Regions from separate parts of the Streptomyces sp. NPDC045022 genome, predicted to be linked through region 2. Evidence: riboswitches for the same ligand, from Rfam matches in the RefSeq annotation. Region 2 holds a riboswitch; the other holds the start of a gene.
What was found. A riboswitch is a leader RNA that binds a small molecule or an ion and turns the genes downstream of it on or off. The one in region 2 is predicted to bind cobalamin.
Positions count from the first base shown of each region.

Region 1: it holds a riboswitch for cobalamin, as region 2 does, so the genes downstream of both, nicT (Nickel transporter NicT) here and AC07C1_RS02040 (CbtB domain-containing protein) in region 2, are expected to answer to the same signal.

Region 1 is NZ_JBWKIR010000017.1:67,117-71,446, forward strand. Features, by position in the region: gene AC07C1_RS27150 (alpha/beta hydrolase) at 1-1,036, shown strand, start outside; tRNA gene AC07C1_RS27155 (tRNA-Thr) at 1,144-1,217, shown strand; gene AC07C1_RS27160 (hypothetical protein) at 1,481-1,897, opposite strand; gene AC07C1_RS27165 (ArsR/SmtB family transcription factor) at 2,098-2,454, opposite strand; cobalamin riboswitch at 2,534-2,721, shown strand; gene nicT (Nickel transporter NicT) at 2,749-3,858, shown strand; gene AC07C1_RS27175 (glycosyltransferase family 2 protein) at 4,092-4,330, shown strand, end outside.
Region 2 is NZ_JBWKIR010000001.1:481,551-485,880, reverse strand. Features, by position in the region: gene AC07C1_RS02050 (histidine phosphatase family protein) at 14-604, shown strand; gene AC07C1_RS02045 (CbtA family protein) at 667-1,419, opposite strand; gene AC07C1_RS02040 (CbtB domain-containing protein) at 1,441-1,662, opposite strand; cobalamin riboswitch at 1,699-1,844, opposite strand; gene AC07C1_RS02035 (SpoIIE family protein phosphatase) at 1,953-4,034, opposite strand.

The sequences.
Region 1 (4,330 bases), on a different contig from region 2:
GCGCAACGCGCTGGTCGCGGCCGACAAGAAGTTCGCGGAGAGCTGCGGCGCGCACTCGGCGCGGCTGCTCAGGCACGTTTCCACCGTCGAGGCGGCACGGGACATGGACATCGTGCGGGCGGTGCTGGGCGACCGGAAACTGAACTACGTAGGGGCGTCGTACGGCACGTTCCTCGGAGCGACGTACGCCGGTCTGTTCCCGGAGCGGGTCGGCCGTATGGTCCTGGACGGCGCGATGGACCCCAGCCTCGACGCCCGCCGGCTGAACCTGGACCAGACGGCGGGCTTCGAGACGGCGTTCCAGGCCTTCGCGAAGGACTGCGTACGGCACTCCGACTGCCCGCTCGGCGGCAGGGGCACGACACCCGCGCAGGTCGGCGACCACCTCAACGCGTTCTTCCGGAAGCTGGACGCCCACCCCATCCCGGCGGGCGACGCGGACGGCCGCAAGCTCGGCGAGGCGCTGGCCACCACCGGGGTGATCGCGGCGATGTACGACGAGGGGACGTGGCAGCAACTGCGCGAGGCACTGTCCTCGGCCATGAAGGAGAACGAGGGCGCGGGCCTGGTCGCGCTCGCCGACAGCTACTACGAGCGCGACGAGAGCGGCCGCTACAGCAATCTCATGATGGCCAACGCCGCGGTGAACTGTCTGGACCTGCCACCGGCCTTCACCGGCCCCGAGCAGGTGGAGCAGGCGCTGCCCCAGTTCGAGAAGGCGTCCGCGGTCTTCGGCGAAGGCCTGGCCTGGGCCTCGCTGAACTGCGCGTACTGGCCGGTGAAGGCGACGGGCGAAGCACACCGCGTCGAGGCGAAGGGCGCGGCGCCGATCGTGGTGGTCGGCACCACCCGCGACCCGGCGACCCCCTACCGCTGGGCGCAGTCCCTGGCCCGCCAGCTCTCCTCGGCCCGTCTCCTGACCTACGCCGGCGACGGCCACACCGCCTACGGCCGCGGCAGTACCTGCATCGACACGGCGATCAACACCTACCTGCTCCGCGGCACCCCGCCGAGCGCCCGAAAGCGCTGCTCATAGCCCCTACGCCCACCTCGGAGCCCACCGCTCCGAGGTGGGTACGAAGCACCCACGGAAACTGTGTAGACTTACCGTCGTTGCCGATCGCACCATGGTGCGGGCAGCGCGCCGCTTTAGCTCAGATGGCCAGAGCAACGCACTCGTAATGCGTAGGTCTCGGGTTCGAATCCCGAAAGCGGCTCACCTGAAACCCCAGGTCGGAAACGCTTTCGACCTGGGGTTTCCTCGTTCAGTGGACGCGACGGCGACGCTGAGAGCGGGCCGCGCGAGTGTCAGTGGTCTCAGAGCCGGTCGCGTTTGTGGCGGCGGATGGGCCGGCGGCGAGTCGGACATCGTCTGACCTGGCGCCTTCTCGTTCCGCGGACACCGCGATGGCGGCGGCGGGCGCGCGCCGCTCGGCTGTCCCTCAGGCTGACGAGGGGCAGGCTGCGCGCGCCTCGCGGCTCAGGCGCGGACGTCGTGCCAGGGCGAGCACTCCCGGTAGGTGCTGGTCACGATGCACCCCCGCAGCTTGTACGCGTGCCCCTCGGGGAGGTTGCCGGGGACGATCTTCATGTAGGGGGAGTCGTGGCCCCTGGTGGAGGCGATGCGGCCGTTGCTGAGCTCCGCCTCGATTCCCAAGCCGTCGGCGGCCACGTCCTTGGCGATGAGGGCGTCGCCCGGAATGTTGGGGGCGGGCTGCGGGTCGGCGTTCCAGCGGGCGTACCCGATCACGTCGCCCTTGGAATTGTGGATGGTGATGGTGTACGACCCGTCCGGGTCCATGGCGCTGGCAGTGCCGGCCCCCGTGGTGAGCGCCGCGCCGACGAGCATCGCGCCCATGCCGAGGATCGTGCCGACGCGCTTGTGTATAGGACGCATGTGTCCCCCTGTGTTTCTGTGTACGGCGGGTTGCCGCCGCGCTGCCTTGACGTACCGGCAACAGTGACGATCGGTCATGATCACTCTATAGACCGGCTGTTGCGTCCACCGCAGCGGCCTCGGTGTCGCGTCAAGCCGCGTCAAGTCGAGTCAGGCCGCGTCAAGCCGCGTCAGGCCGCGTCAAGCCGAGTGAGGCCGCGTCAGTGGCGTGAGACGCAGTGCTTCAGCAGTTCGGAGATCGATCCGTCGACGAGCCGGTAGCGCACGACGCGGCCGTCCTTCTGGCCCTCGACGATGCCCGCGGTCCGCAGCAGGCGCAGCGCCTGGGAGACGGCGGTGTCCCGCATCCCGGTGGCGACGGCGAGATCGGAGACGGCGATGGGGCCGGCCTCATGGAGGGCGAGCAGCAGGGACAGACGTCCGGGATCGGAGAGCAGCGAGAAACGGTCGGCCCAGGCGCGTACCCGCTCCGGCTCGCCGACGGCGGCGATGGCGTCACAGACCCGATGGCCGTCGATGGTGCGCTGCCCGGCACGTTCCGCGGGGACGAGATGCATGGGCCCATCATCGCAGCGGGCGGCCGCCACCTCCATACCTGACCAGCTGTGCAGCCTTGCAGCCGCCACCCGCCGCCGCCTAGGGTGAGCGGGCCGTGGTGTTCGGGAAGACCGGTGACAGCCCCTCAGGGCTCAATCCGGAGCGGCCCTCGCCACTGTGATCGGGAAGTTCCCGCCCCCTACACGCCACTGGCCGCACAGCCGGGAAGGCAGGGGCGGGCGCGTCGACCCGTCAGCCAGGAGACCGGCCACGGCATCACGAAGCTGATCCACGAGGTGCTGGAGCGTGAACGCATGACCGCGTCCGAAGGCGTGCCCGAAGCCGCCGCGACCCCCTCCTTCCGCTGGCGTCGCGAGGACACCGTCCGAACCGCGGGTCTCCTGGCCGTGATCGTCGCCCTGCACGTGGTCGCCTTCGGGATCCTGTTCCTGCTCGTGATCCCGAAGCACTACGAGGTCGGCACCAAGGCGTTCGGCCTCGGCCTCGGCATCACGGCGTACACGCTCGGCATGCGGCACGCCTTCGACGCGGACCACATCGCGGCGATCGACAACACCACCCGCAAGCTGATGGCCGACGGCAAGCGGCCGGTGTCGGTGGGCTTCTGGTTCGCGCTGGGGCACTCCAGCGTGGTGGTCGTCATGGCCGCGCTGGTCGCCGGCGGGGCGAAGCTCGCCGGCACCCTGATGAACGACGGCTCCCGGACCCACCAGGTCCTCGGCACCGTCGGCACCACGGTCTCCGGCAGCTTCCTGTACCTCATCGCCGCCCTCAACCTCGTCGCGCTCTTCGGCATCCTGCGCGTCTTCAAGGCGATGCGAGCCGGACGCTACGACGAGGCGGAGCTGGAGGCGCACCTCGACTCGCGCGGCTTCATGAACCGTCTCCTGGGCCGGCTCACCAGGTCCATCCGCCGCCCGGGCCAGATGTTCCCGCTCGGCTTCCTCTTCGGCATCGGCTTCGACACCACGACAGAGGTCCTGCTCCTGGCCCTGGCCGGCAACGGTGCCGCCGCCGGGCTCCCGTGGTACGCGGTGCTGTGCCTGCCGCTGCTGTTCGCGGCCGGCATGAGCCTGTTCGACACCCTCGACGGCACGTTCATGAACTTCGCCTACCAGTGGGCTTTCTCCAACCCGGTGCGGAAGGTGTTCTACAACCTCACCATCACCGGCCTGTCCATCGCCGTGGCCTTCTTCGTCGGCACAATCGAGCTGGTCGGCGTCCTGCACGACAAGCTCGGTCTGCACGATGACGTCACGGGCTGGATCGCGGCCCTGGACCTGGACAACGTCGGCTACGTCATCGTCGGCCTGTTCGTGGTCGTCTGGGCCGTGGCCATCGCGTACTGGCGCCTCGCCAGGGTCGAGGAGCGCTGGACCGTCCGCGCCGCCGACGCGGGCTGAGGAAGGCGAACTCCGGAGCCTCAGTGTCGCCGACGACGTGGGCCGACGGGGGAAGGGGAAGGAGGGCGTCGGCCCGCGAGCCCGCTCCTTCGCTGCGGACAAAATGGGAGCAAAGGCGCCGCAAAGTGAATCGGCGTCGGGTGAACCCGCGGACCTGAGGCAACATCTTGGTGAACGGCGGACGCCGCGCGGTCATGGCGCGGTGCCGCCGTCGGCCGGATGGGGTGAGGGACGTGGTGGAGCCGAGGATCGCCGTCGCCGTGGTGACCATGGGCAACCGGCCCACCGAGGTCGACGCCCTGCTGGAGTCCGTGGCCAAGCAGGACCTCGCCCCGGCCCGCATCGTGATCGTCGGCAACGGCTGCCGGCTGCCGGAGTTCGCCCGCAGGCTCTCCCTGCCCGGCGAGGTCACCACCATCGACGTGGAGGAGAACCTCGGCTGCCCGGGCGGCCGGAACGTCGCCCTCGCGCG
Region 2 (4,330 bases):
GAGGAGCAGCCACGTGACCAGCCGCGTCACCTTCGTCTCGCCCGCGACGAGCCCGTCGCTGCGGCAGGCCCGCTTCTACGACGGCGACTCGGTCGACGATGTCGGCGCGGCCCTCGCCCGCTCGGCGGCCGGGACACTGTCCCCGTACGCCCGCGTCACCGTTTCCCCGAGCGTGCGCTGCCGGGAGACGGCGGCGGCGCTCGGCCTCGACGGCACGGCGACGCCGGAACTGGCGGGTCTGGATGCGGGCCGCTGGCGAGGCCGCACCCTCGAGGAGGTGGTAGCCGCCGAACCGGAGGCAGTGGGCCGTTGGCTCGCCGACGCCGACTGGTCGGCGCACGGCGGGGAGTCGGTGCGGGACATGTGCGAGCGGGTCGGGCGCTGGCTGGACACCGCGCAGGACACGGACGGCCGTACGGTCGCCGTGGTGGAGCCAGAGGTCGTACGGGCCGCGGTCACACATGTCCTCGGCCTGCCCGCGGCTGCCTTCTGGCGGCTCGACGTACCGCCGTTGACGGCCACGGAGTTCAGCGGACGGGTCGGACGCTGGAATCTGCGGCTCGGGCAGCCCCTGAACGCGTCGGGCACCGCCGCGGCGCCCTGACATGGGGCACGCGAGAGGACCCCCGGATGGTTCCGAGGGTCCCTCACGTCATGCACGACCGCTCAGTTCGAGACGGGAACTGTCCGCCCGGACGGGGCTGTCGCGGGCTTCGGGTTCAGCTTCCGCTCGGCCAACTCGCCGAAGAGCAGCCCGAACCCGCCCCACAGAACGCCCTGGATGGCCAGGGCGGACAGGCGGAACCGCCACAGCAGGGTGGCCGGGAAGTCCTTCGGCACCTCATTGACGGCGGGCAGGAACTCGTAGGCCAGACCGATCACGACGGCGAAGGAGGCCACCGCGACCACGGTCGCCCACCAGGTGCCCAGACCGGGCGCCAGGCGCTTGCCCAGGATGGTGGCGGCGACCGCGAGGAGGACACTGAGCAGCATCATCAGGAAGTACAGGGTGGTCCGCTTGCCGATGGTGTCGGGGTCGCCGACCGACGGCGGATTGGCCGGGTACTTCAGGAACGGGACCACGTACACGGCGAGCAGTGCGCAGCCGGACAGCAGCAGCGCGGTCGCTCGCGGGGAGAAGCGGCCCACGCGGCCCAGCGCGAAGGAGAAGGCCAGCGCGGCGATGCCGCCGAAGGCGACCCCGTAGAGGAGGACACCGGTGGCGAGACCGGCGGTGGACTGCAGGGAGCGGGAGACGACCTCCATCTCGTGCTCGTGGGAGTGGGCGTCCTCGAAGCTGATCGCCTTGTCGACGTTCGGCTCACCGAGGAGGTAGGAGACGATCAGGGCGAGCACACCGGCGGCCAGGCCGGCGAGCATGCCCCGCACGAGGAGGTGTCTTACCGTTGCGGAGTTCATGGGGGTGCGGCGTCCCTCGCGTCAGTGGCAGGGGAAGCCGAGCAGGTGGCGCGCGTCGTGCACCCACTCGTGGACGTCCGTGCCGCTGAACACGGAGGTGGCGCCCTGCTCGGCGCCGACGAAGTACAGCAGGATCAGCATCAGGATGCCGAAGAAGACCGCCCAGGGAGCTATCGCCTTCAGCGGCAGCTTGGCGGGGATGGCGGGAGTGGTGGCTGTCGGCTGGGCGACGGTCTGCGCCATGGCAGAACCTCCTCCGGGAGTTCGCGTCCCGTCTCGGTGGTGCAGGGGACGACGGCCACGGGTCTGACTCACGCGACGCCTCGGAAGGCATCTCGCATACAGTGGCGCGACCGTGCCGGATTCCCACCGGCTTCCGTCTCGCCGTCGTCGATACCGGACAGACCGTACCGCGCGACGGGTGCCCCGCCAAGACCGCGCCACCTTGCGTGATCTTCCTCTCCCGGCAAGTGCGAGTTCCTGTGGGGGCGGTGGGTGTCATGGGTCAGCGGTGGCGGGGCCCGGGTGGCGTTTCAGGCAGTCGCCAGTGGCTGTGCGCGGGCGATGAGAAGGGCGACGTCGTCATGGCCGGCCGGGTCCCGGAGCTGCCGCAGAAGTCGCTCGCAGGTCTCCTCGGTGGAGGGGTACGGCGGTGACAGCTGGCCCAGGAGGTCCTTCAGGCGTTCATCGATGGGGTCGTCACGGGTTTCGACCAGTCCGTCGGTGTACAGGACGAGTTGGTCCCCGGGATTCAGGTCGAGGGTGCTGGTCTCGAAGGCGACACCGCCGACGCCCAGGGGGATGCCGGTGGGCAGGTCGAGGAGTTCGGCCGGTCTGCCGGCCCGCACCAGCACCGGGGGCAGGTGGCCGGCGGAGGCGATGTGCAATCGGGCGTGATGCGGGTCGTAGACCGCGTACACGCACGTGGCGATGTAGGGATCCAGACCGCTAGTGATCTTGTCGAGGTGGGTGAGGATCCGGGCCGGGTCGAGGTCGAGGTCGGCGAGGGTGGAAGTGGCGGTGCGCAGGCGGCCCATGGTGGTGGCGGCCGGGATGCCGCTGCCCATGACGTCGCCGACCGTGAGGGCGGTGCGGTCCCGGTCGAGTGGGATGACGTCGTACCAGTCGCCGCCGACCTCGCTGAAGGCCTGCGCGGGCCGGTAGCGGGCGGCGACCTCCAGACCGGGGTGACGCGGCGAGAGTCGGGGAAGCAGGCTGCGCTGGAGGGTTTCGGCGGCGCTCCGGATGTGCTGGTGCAGGATGGCGTTGTCGATGCTCAACGCGGCGGAGGCGGCCAGTTCGCAGGCGAGGGTGAGGTCGTCCTCGTCGAACGGCAGGGGGTTGCGGGCACGGGCCAGCGCCATGACACCGATGACCTGTCCGCGGGCGATGAGGGGGACCGTCATGTCGGTGTGGACACCGGCCCGGGCGAGCAGGCGGGCGGCGTCGGAGTCGGCGGCGATACGGGTGAGGTCGCCACCCTCCAGGTGGGTGATCAGCTGAGGGCGGCGGGTGCGGATGCAATGGGACGCCGGATGGTCGGCGTGGTAGGCGGTGAGGCGGCCGGGGGGCACGATCGCCTGAGCGGCTTCGGTGGGGTAGGCGGTCTTCACCGCCAGGGCGCGGAACAACGCCGGACCCTCGCCCACGTCCACGCGCCCCGTCTGCAGTACCGAGTCCAGGAGGTCCACGGCCACCATGTCGGCCAGGTCGGGTACGAGGAAGTCAGCCAGTTCCTGTGCGGTCCGTTCCACCTCCAGCGTGGTGCCGATGCGGGCCGAGCCGTTGGCCACCAGGCGCAGGCGCTGCTGGGCCCGGTCGGCCTTTTGGGCTGCCCGGTACCGGTCGGTGACGTCCACCACCACGTTGGCGATGCCCAGCACGCGCCCGTGGTGGTCCTCGAGCCGATAGAACGACACCGCCCAGGCGTGGTCCTCGTCCGGGTCGGCGTGCGTACGACCCACGACCTGCTGGTCCACCACGGGGACACCGGTCTCCAGGACCTTCCGCATCCCGGCCTCCGCGGCCGGGAACTGGGGGCCGGGGAGGACCTCGCGCAGGCTCCGGCCGATGTGGCCGGCCTCGGGGACGCCGTGCATCGACGCCAGGGCCGGGTTGACGGCCACGTACCGCAGGTCGGTGTCCAGGACGGAGAGTCCGATCGGGGCCTGGGTGACCAGCCGGGTGGACAGAGCCACGTCCCGCTCCACCTGCCGCAGCGTGGAACGGTCGGTGGCGAGCCCCAGGGCGTAGTGGTCGCCGAGGTTGTCCGTCAGCCGCATGTTGCGGAACTCGACCATCCGGGTGCTGCCGTCCTTGTGCCGGACGGGGAACGCCCCCGCCCAGCCCCGGCCGGTCTCCATCACCTCGGCGAACAGCATGATCGCCGCGTCCTGGTGTTCGGGGTGGAGGAGCAGCGGCGCCGCGTACTGCCCGACCGCTTCGCCGCGGGTGTAGCCGAACAGTTCCTCGGCCTGCGGACTCCACATGTCGATCCGGCCGTCGGCCTCCAGCAGCACCGCGGCGACACCCAGCAGGTCCATCAGCCCACTCGGGCGGGACGCCCTGTCCTCCGGGCGATCCGCCGGCTCCGGACGCTGCTTCGCTCGGCTCATCGCACTCGCTCCTTCCACCTGCCGACCTCGCCACGCACCCGCTTCGGCGCGCAGAGCAGGTGAAGCGGTCTTCCCGCAGGTCAACAGCCCCGTCCACGATGCGGCACGGAGACTGCGGCGGCCAGGGGGACGCGCCGGGGAGAGCGCCGCGTCCAAAGTTGATCCTCTCATCTCGGACAAACATCACAAGATCCATAGTGGGCGCATCTCGCCGCTGCGGCCATCAGTCGCCCTCTCCATGACCCGGGGCGACCGAGGGCCGGTCGGGGAGCACTGCCTGCCGCCTCGTCACGTAA